One region of the Vibrio sp. 378 genome, then DNA from elsewhere that is predicted to be linked to it. Evidence: predicted binding sites of a transcription regulator. Region 1 holds the regulator's gene; the other holds the start of a gene.
What was found. The regulator PurR, encoded in region 1, represses purine synthesis genes. The targets are predictions, from matches to a motif close to TNANGNAAACGTTTNCNTNA.
Positions count from the first base shown of each region.

Region 1 (7,534 bases):
ACTGGCTCACCGTTGCGGCTAAGTGCGCGACGTTGAATGTCGAATGTCCACTCCCCAAAGCGCACAATGTGCTCTTCACTGGTTTCATTCGCTTTCGAGCTGCCACTGCGCGCTGCTGAAATACGCCACAGCAAGTTTTTAACGCGAACTAACAGCTCTCTCAGTTCAAAAGGTTTTGTCACATAATCGTCAGCACCCATTTCTAGGCCTACGATTTTATCAATGCTATCCGTGCGTCCTGTTACTAATATGATACCAATATCCGATTGGCTACGTAACTCACGAGTAAGCATCAGGCCGTCTTCACCAGGCAGGTTAATATCCAGCATGATCAGGTCTACATCGCCCGCTTGCAAAACTTCACGCATTTCTGCGCCACTCTCTGCTTCGCTGACTTGGTAGCCCTCATTTTGGAAATATCCCGCAAGCTTACTACGAGTTACAACATCATCTTCTACGACTAATACGTGATAGCTCATTTACACCACTTTTCTGTCTTCTTATTATCCAAGACGTATTCTATTCATAACTAGTAACATTTCTAGTCATAGATACATTAAAACGCAAGATTTAGCGTTTTTATTGATTCAAAACAAGCTTGCCCATTGCTATTAATAAGCGGTCATTTTTGACCATAAAACATAACAATTATAGTTACTGCTATTCATTTTAATTGATTACACTTAGGGGATATCCCTAATTGACTTTGTGATGCATGACTTGAAGCATCATTCAGGAGCCCAAAATGCAAGAAGTGAAAGCTTTTAATGAAAAACGCGCTGAAATTTACTGGTGGTTTTCGAGCTTGTTCGCAAAAGAACTAACAGAGAAAGAATTGGAAGCCTATCACAGTGTTGAAATTCGCAGTTTTCTCGCAGGTTTAGGTGAAAATGAGTCGCTAAAACCAGCCGTTGATAGCCTAGTTGATGCATTGAATCGGTTACAAGATCGTGAAGATGCACAACTAGAGCTTGCAGCTGACTTTTGTGAACTGTTTTTGAAGACAGAAAAATACGGCGCTCTTCCTTACGCATCCATGTACATTGGTGAATCAGGTTTACTGAATGACAAGCCAGCTGAGGAAATGGAAAAGTTGATGGCTGAATTTGGCGTTCAAGTAGACGAAAACCTAAAGGAACCTGCGGATCACTTAGCCGTTGAGCTCGACTTTCTCGGGAACATGATTATCCGCTCAAACGAGCTTGAACAAGAAAAACACATGGAAGAAGCCTTCGTTAAACAAAACGACTTTATCCAGCAACAATTGATGTCTTGGTTACCTCAGTTTTCAGACAAATGTAAAAAATTCGATGAATTTGGATTTTACTCAAGTGTCGCGAAACTATTAGTTGCATTTTGTAAACTAGACAGCGCCTACCTTCTTGGTGAATAATTGCCGCCTATTTTTAGGGAGCCTGCCTATCGGGCTTCCTGTGTGCCTGAAAGTGACCGATTGTAAGTAACTTGGGTATAATATTCGTTTGCCTTAACTTAGCGCAAAGACGCTTGGTTATTTAGCAGTCAAAATGTGACTTCAAATACACAAATCTCTTGCTGAAAACATTGCTAGTCAGTCCACATAGGGCTAAAATGTGAGCGCAAACGATTAAATATGATTTATATGTAAACCGCTGAAATATAGCGGTTTTTGTGTTTTCTTAACAGGTTGATGGCAATTTCTCATCAGATAGAAAAAGATAAAATTCATCGACCGATGCTGCTACGCACCCTTTTGTCGCACTTGGATCAACCGCTGCCGAGACACTTAGCGCCAATTTTAGATTGCTAGGTGTGAAACCATTAGAGCATCAGGTACATCCAATACGACATATTTCAGTAGCTCGATACAGGACACCATTTATGGCCACGATAAAAGACGTTGCTCGCTTAGCCGGCGTTTCCACTACGACAGTTTCGCACGTTATCAATAAAACGCGTTTCGTTGCAGAAGCAACGCAAGAAAAAGTAATGAAAGCCGTTGACGAGCTGAATTACGCGCCAAGTGCCGTTGCACGCAGCCTAAAATGCAACTCAACTCGTACGATTGGCATGTTAGTAACTCAATCAACTAACCTATTTTTCTCAGAAGTGATTGATGGCGTTGAGAGCTACTGTTACCGCCAAGGCTATACTCTGATTTTATGTAACACAGGCGGGATTTACGAAAAACAACGCGATTACATTCGTATGCTGGCTGAAAAGCGCGTTGATGGCATCCTAGTGATGTGTTCTGACTTAACCGAAGAACTAAAAGAGATGCTTGACCGTCATGCGGACATTCCTAAAGTGGTCATGGATTGGGGCCCAGAGAGCTCACAAGCAGACAAGATCATGGATAACTCAGAAGAAGGTGGCTACATTGCAACCAAACATCTGATTGACAATGGTCATACGGATATCGCTTGTCTAAGCGGTCATTTTGAAAAGCTTGCTTGCCAAGAGCGCATTGCAGGTTTCCGTCGCGCAATGAGCGAAGCGAACCTAGCTGTAAATGAAGACTGGATCCTTGAAGGTAACTTTGAATGTGATACGGCCGTATTAGTTGCAGATAAAATTACCGCAATGGACAAGCGCCCGACGGCGGTATTCTGTTTTAACGACACAATGGCTCTAGGCCTAATGAGCCGCTTGCAACAAAACGGGATCAAAATTCCTGAAGATATTTCAGTGATCGGCTACGACAACATCGAGCTTGCGGAATACTTCTCTCCACCGCTAACGACTATCCACCAACCTAAACGTCGTGTTGGTAAAAATGCATTCGAAATTCTACTTGAGCGTATCAAAGATAAAGAACACGAAAAACGAATTTTCGAAATGCAACCTGAGCTTGTAATTCGAAATACTGTGAAAAAAATGAACTAAATTTCACTGTATTTAACCGTGTTAAATAAGCGCTCTACAGGGGCGCTTATTTTTTTGGAAAAATTAAGCATTCTCTAATACTTCACACCACTCTAATAACAATTGACTAACGTTAACTCCCTGTTTTATATAAATGTAATATATATTAAGAACTCCTTTTCAAAGGCCAATTTGCACCTTTCCATATGCAAAATAGAGCATTCAATCTATCATTTTTATTGAACCGAAATCACACTTTTAACGCTAAACCGTGATGTTAATTCAATATAAGAAGTATGCTCATTGTGTCACGCACAGGGCAAACCATTCGAAAGAGTGGGACGCAAAGCCTCCGGCCTGAACCATATTACGATATGGAAGGTAGCGGGGTTACCGATGGCAAGTGTGTAAGCAATGACTTTACTCTGTAATGACATTGTTTTTACGCATGTTTGCTACTCTCTCGGACCTGACTTTTGGTGGCGTAATATTAATTACACCGAGATAACAAAACATGGATAAACCGATACTCAAAGACTCTATGAAGCTATTTGAGGCACTTGGTAATATCAAGTCGCGCTCAATGTTTGGTGGCTTCGGACTATTCGCTGATGAAACAATGTTTGCACTAGTGGTAAACAATCAGCTTCATATCAGAGCAGACCAAAAAACTTCATCTGACTTCGAGAAACAAGGGCTAAAGCCTTACGTTTATAAAAAACGTGGCTTCCCAGTCGTTACAAAGTACTACGCTATTTCCAGCGATTTATGGGAATCAAGCGAACGCTTAATCGAAGTAGCGAATCAATCATTGAAAAAGGCAAAGCTTGAGAAAGAACAGCAAGCAAGTACAAAGCCTAACCGTTTGAAAGATTTGCCTAACTTACGACTGGCTACCGAGCGCATGCTAAAAAAAGCCGGCATCGAATCCGTAGAGAAGCTTGAAGAGGAAGGTGCGCTTAACGCCTATAAAGCGATAAGAGATACGCACTCTGCAACCGTCAACATTGAGTTGCTATGGGCACTAGAAGGTGCTATCAACGGCACTCATTGGAGTGTGGTACCTCAAGCTCGCCGAGATGAGTTGATGAACGGCCTCCAATAAAAGTCGACCTAAAAACTATCTTGTAAAACCGCAGTCTAATCTGCGGTTTTTTTGTGAAATTTTTTCGGTTTTCCTACTGTCTTATTACATATATCCCAAATTGGAATCAAAATTATGAATAAGAAACTGATATTAGGTCTCATCCTACTAGCGGCTATCGTCTTTTTAGGTATTAACTTTGGCCAGTATTTAACCTTAGAGAATGCAAAAGCCCAACAAGAAGCACTAACTACATACCTCGATCAGAATTTTGTATTCTCGGCTGCGATTTACTTTTTTACCTACATTGCAATTACCGCTTTTTCTATCCCAGGAGCGGCAGTAGTCACCTTACTTGGTGCAGCCTTATTTGGTTTTTGGACAAGCTTGCTACTGGTTTCTTTCGCTAGCACTATGGGGGCAACACTGGCCTTCTTGAGCAGCCGATACTTATTGCGTGACTGGGTACAAAACAAATTCGGAAATAAACTCAACGCAATTAATCAAGGTGTCGAAAAAGACGGAGCTTTTTATCTATTTTCCTTGCGCCTAATCCCTGTATTCCCTTTCTTTCTAATCAACTTACTGATGGGCTTAACACCGATGTCTGTAGGTCGATTTTATCTCACTAGCCAAATAGGTATGCTGCCAGGCACAGCCGTATATCTGAATGCAGGTACTCAATTAGCAACAATTGAAAGCCTATCGGGCATTGTTTCACCCGCAGTATTAGCGTCTTTTGCGCTATTGGGACTATTTCCAATCATCACTAAATGGGTTATGAATAAAGTAAGGCCGACACCAAGTCAGCAAAACTCGTAATTGGTGAAGTGGGTATTTTGATGAAAATATTTATCGCTAAAAACCCAGCAGAAGCACACATTGTATGTGAGCTGCTTAAAGTGGAACAAATTTACTGTGAAGTTCGTGGAGAAGGTATTTTCGGCTTAAAAGGAGAACTGCCGTTTGGTGATGATACCGATCCTTATGTGTGGCTTTTTGACACTGCACAAAAGATGAAAGCTGAAGAAATAGTAAAAGCATATCGAAAACAATCCGATAGGCATGAGTATCAAGATTGGCAATGCCCAAAATGTCATGAAATAAACGAAGGGCAATTTGGTGCATGTTGGCAATGTGGATATCAACTAGGAGAGCTATAGCGGCTCTCCTATTCAGTGGATGCACTCAGTTTTAAGCACATACAGCTTGCTGTTTAATAAACTCGATGGAGTGTTGATTGAAGTCTTCTGGACGCTCTACATTGCATACATGACCACAATTCGGGATTTCTCGTAGAATGCTGAGCTTATGTGCTGCAACCATTTCTTTGACAGGTTTAATAAACATGTAATCCCTGTCGCCCATTAAGTAAAGAGTCGGAATGGGTAACTCTCGATCTTTAAAATATTTCATTAACGGATTTACATCAGCGGCAAGAATAAACCAACGTTTAAATTCTTTTTGGCAAAGCTTCTTGGCTTCGCGAATAAAAAGGTGGCGAGATTCTCGTTGGCTTCTTTGAGGCATAACAATATAAGCGAACAGTTTGTAGAGCCACATGTACGGTAGGATATGCTTACAAAAATTACCTAATTTCACCAATATCTGAGAACGAGTGTTAAGCCTTGTGACAGCACCGCCGAGCACCATCGAACGTACGCGCTCTGATGACAATTCAGCAAGGTTTCGAACAATAATAGTACCAAGCGACATACCGACAAAGTGAGCGGATTGGATCTTTAAATGGTCCAATACTTTCAAAATATCTTGGGTAACTTCCGTAAAGGTATAACGGCTAGCAATGAGCTCTTTAAGTAACTGATTTGACTTTCCATGACCTCTTAAATCGATCAGCAATAAGTTAAAGTGTTGCTTGTAAGCTTTAATTTGCTTGAACCAGATAGAAGAGCTACCACCAGCACCGTGCACAAATACAACCCACTCATTACTAGTAGGGTGCAAATAGGTTTTATGAAAAAGTAGCGGCTGGGTCATATTGAGTATCAAAAAGATCGTGCTATTGAGTAAAAAGCCATCCTACCACACTCCCCTTACTCAAGATAATAAAGGCACCTCATTCGGTGCCTTTCGTTACAATTTTAAGTCAAACTAACGCTGAGTGGTAAAGCTGCAAATAAGATTCTGCGGCCTTTTGCCAACAAAAGTCTTGTTGCATCGCGTGCAACTGTACTTTATTCACTTCAGGCTCGTTTTGAGCGTAGAGCAACAGTGCCCTTAGCATCGTTAACAACAATGCCTGCGGTGTCGGTTCGAAAAAAACAAACCCCGTTGCTTCAGATGGGTTTACATCATAATCGCTAACGCTGTCCTTTAAGCCACCAACACCGCGTACTATCGGTAATGTCCCATAAGCCATACTATAGATTTGGTTTAAGCCACATGGTTCAAACTCAGAAGGCATCAAGAAGAAATCAGAACCAGCTTCAACGATATGCGCAAGTTCATTGTCATACGCTTCTACAAAGGCAAATTTGCTAGAAAACTGCGCGGTAACCTCTCGTAGCTGAGCGGCAAGAACAGGGTCTCCGGTCCCAACGACAACTAGCTGAACATCGTGCTTCAAAAAATCGGCCAAAGCAGGCAACAAGTAATGAACGCCTTTCTGCTGGGTCAATCGACAAACCATACCGAACATAGCTACATTTTTTTCGGGCAAATTTAGTCGTTGTTGTAATGCTTTTTTACAAGCTTTCTTCCCTTGCGACATACTTTGCTGGTCGGCGCAGTAATTAACCGGCAAGTAGGTATCCGTTTCCGGATTCCAAGCGCTGTAATCACAACCATTCAAGATGCCGACTAAGTCCTGTGCACGTTGCTGAAACTCCCAAGCCATGCCGTGACTGCCAAGCTCTGTTTTTAGTTCCTCTGCGTACGTAGGGCTAACCGCGTTTATCTTATCTGCATTCATTACGCCAGCTTTAAGCATCGTAATATGCGTTGCACTCACCGCAGCATCGGGAACGTTTCTACAATGAAACTCTGGCAAACACTGCACGTCTTCATAACTAAATACGCCTTTAAAGACCGCATTGTGAATTGAAATGACGCTTTTAGTATGAGCAAAGAACGGATCATTGCCATACCTGTGCTTGAGCAAAAATGGAACAAGACCTGTGTGCCAATCGTTCGCGTGTATGATATTAGGTTGAAAGGCGAGCTTGGGTAACATGTCGAGACATACTGCACTAAAAAACGCAAAGCGCTCGCCGTTATCAGTATACGCTTGGTTGTTCTCCGCATACATTGATGGTCGATTGAAATACGGCGGACAATCAATCAGGTAAACAGGATTTTGACCTAACATGAGCCGCAAAACTCGATACTCCGTATGCGGCCATGATGTTAATTTTGTTTCTAATACAACTTCTGCGTCTGCGAGTTTATCAATACTACTGTACGCAGGGATGGTAATTCTTACGTCTTGCTGTAGGTTTTGAAGGGCTTCCGGTAGTGCCTTGGCAACATCTGCCAAGCCACCACTTTTAATGAGGCCTTCAACCTCAGAAGCTACAAACAGAATAGATAAGTTGTTAGTAGCCAACTCGAGCTCCTTTCGGAATAACAACAATGCCCTCCTCAGAC
Region 1 covers NZ_JAWOUO010000004.1:91,867-99,400, reverse strand. Annotated here, with positions in the region: gene torR (two-component system response regulator TorR) at 1-479, opposite strand, end outside; gene torD (molecular chaperone TorD) at 746-1,393, shown strand; gene purR (HTH-type transcriptional repressor PurR) at 1,861-2,865, shown strand; cyclic di-GMP riboswitch class I at 3,153-3,242, shown strand; gene R7Q48_RS09210 (TfoX/Sxy family DNA transformation protein) at 3,359-3,949, shown strand; gene R7Q48_RS09205 (TVP38/TMEM64 family protein) at 4,064-4,750, shown strand; gene R7Q48_RS09200 (DUF2007 domain-containing protein) at 4,771-5,091, shown strand; gene R7Q48_RS09195 (alpha/beta fold hydrolase) at 5,123-5,926, opposite strand; gene glgA (glycogen synthase GlgA) at 6,036-7,493, opposite strand; gene glgC (glucose-1-phosphate adenylyltransferase) at 7,483-7,534, opposite strand, start outside.

Region 2 (7,534 bases), on a different contig from region 1:
ACAATGTAAAAACGTGTAGGGTGTGAAAGCCGCTAATTGGCAGCCAAAAAGCGCAGGTCTTCGATCTGCGTTTTTTTGTTCTCGTAAAACGAACATCGATAGGCCTTGTAACTAGTTTTTTGGAGTTGCAGACTTTGTCCCGTGATGTGTTGCTGTAGTGAAACCGAAGTTGGTGATAAAATTCCTGACTTCAATCGTTTTTTGTTTCTTTGGAGCCTCCTTTGTCTAACCATCCGTTTTCCCCTCAAGATGAATTGTTTATGCGCAGAGCGATGGAGCTTGCTGAGCAAGCAGAAGCTGAGGGGGAAGTACCTGTTGGCGCAGTGCTTGTCAAAGATGGTGAAATTATCGCTGAGGGGTGGAATCGCTCTATTGGTACTAATGACGCTACCGCACATGCTGAGATCCAAACGCTGCGTAAAGCAGGCCAAAAGCTAGAAAATTACCGCCTTCTGGATACGACGTTATATGTAACACTTGAGCCATGCCCAATGTGTGCCGGAGCCTTATTGCATAGCCGCGTTAAGCGGGTTGTTTTTGGAGCGCCAGATTTAAAAGCTGGAGCAGCAGGAACAGTGCTTAATTTGTTTGAAAGTCAAGCCGCTTACCATTACGCCTTAGTTGAAAAGGGGCTGCTAGAAGATGAGTGCCGCACTCAGCTACAAGCGTTTTTTAAGCGCCGCCGAAAGGAAATTAAAGCGAAGAAGCAAGCACAAAAAGCATTAGAAAATGGAGAGAGCGAACAAGGTAGTAGGAGTAGTGAGGGCTAGCAAACACCTACAACGTGGTAGATGTTTGCTTGGACGCACTAGTGATTGACTAAATGTACAAAAACACGATTACGTGAACTTACTTTCTTTTTCATACATGTCAGTTTACGTTTACGTCGGATAGCAGCTACTGTGTTATTTAAACGCTTTGACTGCACTCTACGTCTTCTCATATTCAAAACCTCCTGCAGACAAGACTTTTACCAGTAAAGTGCGGCTCATCGATGCTTGGCAATAGGCTCGATAATCGCACTAAACATTGTATGGTTTAAACGTTCTTCATTTGACTTCTGCATTGCACAGAGCCAGCAAACAATTTCAATACGATGCTTAATAATAGGAGTGACGTTATTTCGGCAGAGTGTAGCCGAAAGCGCCGCTTCATCAAGTGAGCTAAACCATGTGGTTGTCAAGTAATCTGTTACAAAGCAATCAGTTTTACTAACGATGAAGAAAAGGCGACCAACCAAAGGAATGGTTGAGTGTGGTTGGTGTCACTCAGAATATTGGAGTCTAGATAAGTTTTCGTTAGGACTCAACAAAAATGACGAGCTTCATAGGCTCGTCATTTTTTAGTTTACCGCGGGTTTATTCTTCAATGCTTTCTTGTTCGGTGTCTTCTTCAACCGTGACGTCAGAAGCGCCAGAGACTTGTTCTACGACGGTCTCTACTGCGCCCGATATCAAAATGTCGGGGTTGAGCGGCGGAATCACTTGCAAGTCATCGCTATTCTCATCAATCGCTGGCTGTTGGCTGACATGACCAATGATGGATTGGTAGTAACGTCGAATATTTTCTACGTAATTACGCGCTTCATCGCCTCTGGCGTACCCATAGCGAGTTTGGCTGTAATAGCGCTTCTGACGAAGTAAAGGCAGCCTGTCTTTTACATCGGCCCAAGCGTTCGGATCGCCACCTTGTGCTTTGGTGAGTCGTCGTGCGTCCATCATGTGGCCGTAACCAATATTGTATGAAGCTAACGCAAACCATATTTTTTCATGCTCGTTAATGCTATCAGGCACGCGACTTACAATACGACGTAAGTACTCGACACCACCACGAACAGATTGCTCAGGGTCTAAACGGTTTGTTACCCCGACGCTTTTCGCTGTTGGCAGAGTCAGCATCATCATCCCCCTAACACCTGTTGGCGATTTTGCTGTTGGTTTCCAGTGTGACTCTTGATAAGCCAATGCTGCAATTAAGCGCCAGTCGAACTCTTCGCTGTATTTTTGGAATAAAGGTGCCCATTTAGGCAATTTGTCATCCAGAGCTCGAATGAATGCGCGAGTATCAACGTAGTCAAATGCTTCAATATGACCAATGTACTTTTCTTCGAGGGTGGACAGTTCTCCTGATTGTTTGATGTTACCGAAAAACTCTATCAGCATCGCATACAAACTTTCGTCTTCAGAACGTCGAGTAAACCAAGATACTGGTTGATCTTCTGTAAGTTCGAACGCGAGCGCAAGATCGGGGTAAAGGCGTTGAGCAAGGGAAAGTTCCACCGAATCAGTCACAGTAAAACGTAACTCACCCGTCGATACGTATTTGAGTAAGTCTCTCGTGTCAGCATCACCAACAATTTCAAACTGAAGTTCTGGATACTGCTTCTTTAACGCTGTTAGGGTCGGAACATATTGCGATTGTTCAACGATCTTTAATGTTTGAGCGCCTGCATTTGTATCTTCGTCGGACTCGTCGTCTTTCGAGGCTTGGTATTCAATGAGTTGTTCGATATCACGTGGTCGAAGTTGCCCTTTTTTATATACCACTTGTTGGCTTACATAATAATAGGCAGGGCCTGGTCTAAATCGTTTGACTGCTTGTGACGTTTGATTTAAACCCGTAGCGATGATATCGATATCTCCTTTCTTAAGAGCAGGAAAAAGCTCAGCTTGGCGAAAGGCTGGTTTAATCTCGAGTTTGACGCCGAGCTGCTCCGCAAACTGACGCGCCAATTCGTAATCCAACCCTGCGGGACCATCGGGACCTATGTAGTAGGAAAGCTGATTGTTTAGCGTGCCAACACGAAGCACACCACGTTCTTGAATTTTTTCAAATTCACTTTTGGGCTCCGACTCAATCTGGCAAGCAGAGAGTAAAAGAACAGAAACTAAAATTAGAGCACTGCGCTTGAGCCGGTTGAAGTGACTTATTTGCATTAATAGGTACATCTTGGAAAATTTCTATTTGCCTTTATATCAAAGCGAGCTCATGGGGCAAAGTGAATCACACACTTATAACGTGACATTGTGTGTTTTATCGACATTTTAGTTGTAATTCAAATTTGACAAAAAAAATGACGCAAACGGTTGCTTTTGGTGTTACATCACAAAAACAATTACTATATAATGCGCTCGCAATGACGAGGTGGAATCGGCATAGGTTCGACAGGGCTTATTTTAAGTGTCTGAATTTATTCCAATATCACCTTAATCAATTGCATAAGAGACCTAAGCACATGAGAATTTTGCGTGGCTCCCCAGCTCTTTCTGAGTTTCGTGTTAATAAACTACTGGAACTTTGTCGTGAACAAGATCTGCCTGTAACTAGCATTTATGCCGAGTTTATGCACTTTGCCGATCTAAAGTCAGACCTTGATGACCAAGAGTTAGAAAAACTTGAAAAGTTACTAACTTACGGCCCAACCATCGAAGAGCATGAGCCTGAAGGTCTTCTACTTCTTGTCACGCCTCGTCCTGGCACTATCTCGCCTTGGTCTTCTAAATCTACCGATATCGCTGTTAACTGTGGTCTGGATAAAGTGAAACGTCTAGAGCGTGGTACGGCTTATTATGTCGAATCTTCAGTTGTTCTATCAGAAGCTCAAGCTGACGCTGTTAAAGCGTTAATTCACGACCGCATGATGGAAACAGTATTCACAGAATTTGAAGCCGCATCAGCATTATTTACTGTTGCAGAGCCTAAGCCTGTCGCACATGTTGATATCTTAGCTGGCGGTCGTCTTGCGCTTGAAGAGGCAAACGTTTCCCTTGGCTTGGCACTCGCAGAAGATGAAATTGATTACTTGGTAGAGAACTTTACTAAGCTTGGGCGTAACCCAAACGACATTGAATTGATGATGTTTGCTCAGGCGAACTCAGAGCATTGTCGCCACAAAATTTTTAACGCAGATTGGACTATCGACGGGGTAGATCAACCTAAGTCTTTGTTCAAAATGATCAAAAACACTTTTGAAACGACACCTGACTATGTGCTGTCTGCATACAAAGACAACGCAGCCGTTATGACAGGTTCTAAAGCGGGGCGTTTCTTCCCTGACCCTAAATCTCGTCAATACACGTACCACCATGAAGATACGCACATCTTGATGAAGGTAGAAACGCACAACCACCCAACGGCAATCTCTCCGTGGCCGGGCGCATCGACTGGCTCAGGCGGTGAAATTCGTGACGAAGGCGCGACGGGTATCGGCGGTAAGCCAAAAGCGGGTCTGGTTGGTTTTACAACCTCTAACTTACGTATTCCTGGTTTTGAACAGCCATGGGAAACCGACTTCGGCAAGCCGGGTCGTATTGTGAATGCGTTAGACATCATGCTTGAAGGCCCTCTTGGCGGCGCGGCATTCAACAACGAATTTGGTCGTCCAAATCTATTGGGTTACTTCCGTACTTACGAAGAAAAAGTCACTTCTCATGCGGGTGAAGAAATTCGTGGTTACCACAAACCAATCATGATTGCTGGTGGTATGGGTAACATCCGCGATGAACACGTACAGAAGAAAGAGATCCCTGTAGGTGCGAGCCTAATCGTACTTGGTGGTCCGGCAATGAACATCGGTCTTGGTGGTGGTGCGGCATCTTCCATGGCATCTGGTCAGTCAGCAGAAGATCTGGACTTCGCTTCGGTACAGCGTGAAAACCCAGAGATGGAACGTCGCTGTCAGGAAGTTATCGACCGTTGTTGGCAGTTAGGCGACGACAACCCAATCGCATTTATCCACGATGTGGGTGCAGGCGGTATCTCTAACGCATTGCCTGAACTTGTCGACGACGGTGAGCGTGGCGGTAAGTTCCAATTACGCGATGTACCAAACGATGAGCCGGGCATGAGCCCACTGGAAATCTGGTGTAACGAATCACAGGAACGTTACGTTCTAGCGGTAGCGCCAGAAAACATGGAAGCATTCGACGCCATCTGTAAGCGTGAACGCGCACCGTATGCAGTGGTGGGTGTGGCGACAGAAGAGCGTCATCTAACGTTAGAAGATTCTAACTTCGACAATACGCCAATCGATATGCCAATGGATATCCTGCTTGGTAAGCCACCGAAGATGCACCGTGACGCAACCACACTAAAAGTGGAAAGCCCTGCCATTGTTCGTGATGGTATTGAGCTTAATGAAGCGGTGGATCGCGTACTTCGTCTTCCTGCTGTTGCAGAAAAAACATTCCTAATTACTATCGGTGACCGAACAGTAACGGGTCTGGTTGCTCGTGATCAAATGGTTGGTCCTTGGCAGGTACCAGTAGCAAACTGCGCAGTAACAGCGGCAAGCTACGACACTTACCATGGCGAAGCAATGTCGATGGGTGAGCGCACGCCAGTGGCATTACTAGACTTTGGAGCATCGGCTCGCCTAGCCGTTGGTGAGTCACTAACGAACATTGCGGCAACAGACATCGGTGATATTAAACACATTAAACTGTCTGCGAACTGGATGTCTCCAGCGGGTCACCCAGGTGAAGATGCGGGTCTTTACGAAGCAGTGAAAGCGGTTGGTGAAGAATTGTGTCCTGCGTTAGGTTTGACTATCCCAGTTGGTAAAGACTCCATGTCGATGAAAACCAAGTGGGAAGAAAACGGCGAGAGCAAAGAAGTCACATCTCCACTGTCGCTAGTTATCACGGCATTTGGTCGTGTGGAAGACGTACGTAAGACCGTGACTCCACAACTACGCACTGACAAAGGAAATACTTCTCTAGTTCTTGTTGACTTGGGTAACGGCAAAAACCGCTTAGGTGCGACAGCATTGGCACAAGTATACAAACAGCTGGGTGACAAACCTGCTGACGTAGATAATGCAGAGCAGCTAAAAGGCTTCTTTGATGCAATGCAAGCGTTAGTACGTGATGACAAGCTAGTGGCTTACCACGATAAAGGCGACGGCGGTCTGTTTGTTACACTGGCTGAGATGGCATTCGCGGGCCACTGTGGCGTAAAAGCGAACATCGCAGAGCTGGGTGATGATGCGCTAGCCGTTCTATTTAACGAAGAGCTAGGTGCGGTTGTTCAAGTTAAGAATGATGATCTAGATTCAGTTCTATCTACTCTGGCGGCAAACGGCTTAGAGGCATGCTCACATGTGATTGGTTCTGTTGAAGCTTCAGACGACTTTGTTATCACTTCTGGTGATGCAGTTGTGCTTGAACGTTCACGTACCGAACTACGCGTTATCTGGGCTGAAACAACGCATAAGATGCAAAGCCTACGTGATAACCCAGCGTGTGCAGACCAAGAGCACGAAGCTAAGAAAGACAACTCTGACCCGGGTCTAAACGTTAAGCTCAGCTTCGACGTAAATGAAGACGTTGCAGCACCGTACATTGCGAAAGGTGCTAAACCTAAGATGGCAATTCTACGTGAGCAGGGCGTTAACTCCCACGTCGAAATGGCAGCAGCGTTTGACCGAGCTGGTTTTGAAGCAACCGACATCCATATGAGCGATATCCTAACAGGCCAAGCGGTACTGGATGAATACCATGGCCTAGTAGCTTGTGGTGGCTTCTCTTACGGCGACGTACTAGGTGCGGGTGAAGGTTGGGCTAAGTCTATCCTGTTTAACGCACAAGCTCGTGAACAGTTCCAAGCCTTCTTCAACCGTGAAGAGACGTTCTCTTTAGGTGTATGTAACGGTTGTCAGATGCTATCAAACCTGAAAGAGCTGATCCCAGGTGCAGACTTGTGGCCACGTTTTGTGCGCAACGAATCTGAGCGTTTTGAAGCGCGCTTTAGTCTAGTTGAAGTTCAGAAATCTGATTCTGTATTCTTCGACGGCATGGCTGGTTCGCGTATGCCAATCGCGGTTTCCCACGGAGAAGGGCGTGTAGAAGTACGTGATGCAGAGCACCTAGCAGCGATTGAAGCATCAGGTACGGTTGCGGTTCGTTACGTGGATAACCTCGGTAACCCAACACAACAATACCCGAACAACCCGAATGGTTCGCCAAACGCGATTACCGGTTTAACAACAGCAGACGGTCGCGTAACTATCATGATGCCTCACCCAGAGCGCGTATTCCGCACAGTTGCAAATTCTTGGGCTCCGGAAGGTTGGGGTGAAAATGGCGCTTGGATGCGTATGTTCCAAAATGCCCGTAAGAATATCGGTTAATTAACCAAAGGTTAATCTAGCTTAAGTAAAGCGTTGGTTGAGAGACCAGCGCTTTCTTTTTTCTTATCACTCTTTTTTCTTCGTCGCTCTTTCTAGTGACTTGGCGAAACGTTGCTTTGTTCTGCCTCTTCTTTGTCATCTATTATCTAGCGTAAAAAACTTGCAGCGTTTAGATTACTTTTATGCTCTAATACCGCGCTTACCAAGGGATGGTGTTAAACAGCTCAGCTTAGATGGAGTTATCAAGTTGACCGAATCCCTGATTGATCCCTAAATCCCTTAGGAAATGAAAGAAATGTCTAAGAATCCAAAATTTGCTATCCGCGTCACTGAAAAACGTAACGGCTGGAGCGCAGAAATCACTCGCCAAGTAACATCTCGTAAGACTGTAGTATCAAAGCGTGA
Region 2 covers NZ_JAWOUO010000005.1:293,642-301,175, reverse strand. Annotated here, with positions in the region: gene R7Q48_RS11945 (AbgT family transporter) at 1-9, shown strand, start outside; gene tadA (tRNA adenosine(34) deaminase TadA) at 222-770, shown strand; gene mltF (membrane-bound lytic murein transglycosylase MltF) at 1,359-2,936, opposite strand; gene purL (phosphoribosylformylglycinamidine synthase) at 3,236-7,129, shown strand; gene R7Q48_RS11925 (DUF3622 domain-containing protein) at 7,425-7,534, shown strand, end outside.
Region 2: purL (phosphoribosylformylglycinamidine synthase) is a predicted target of PurR. The motif match lies at 3,075-3,094, and genes of this name have one in related genera.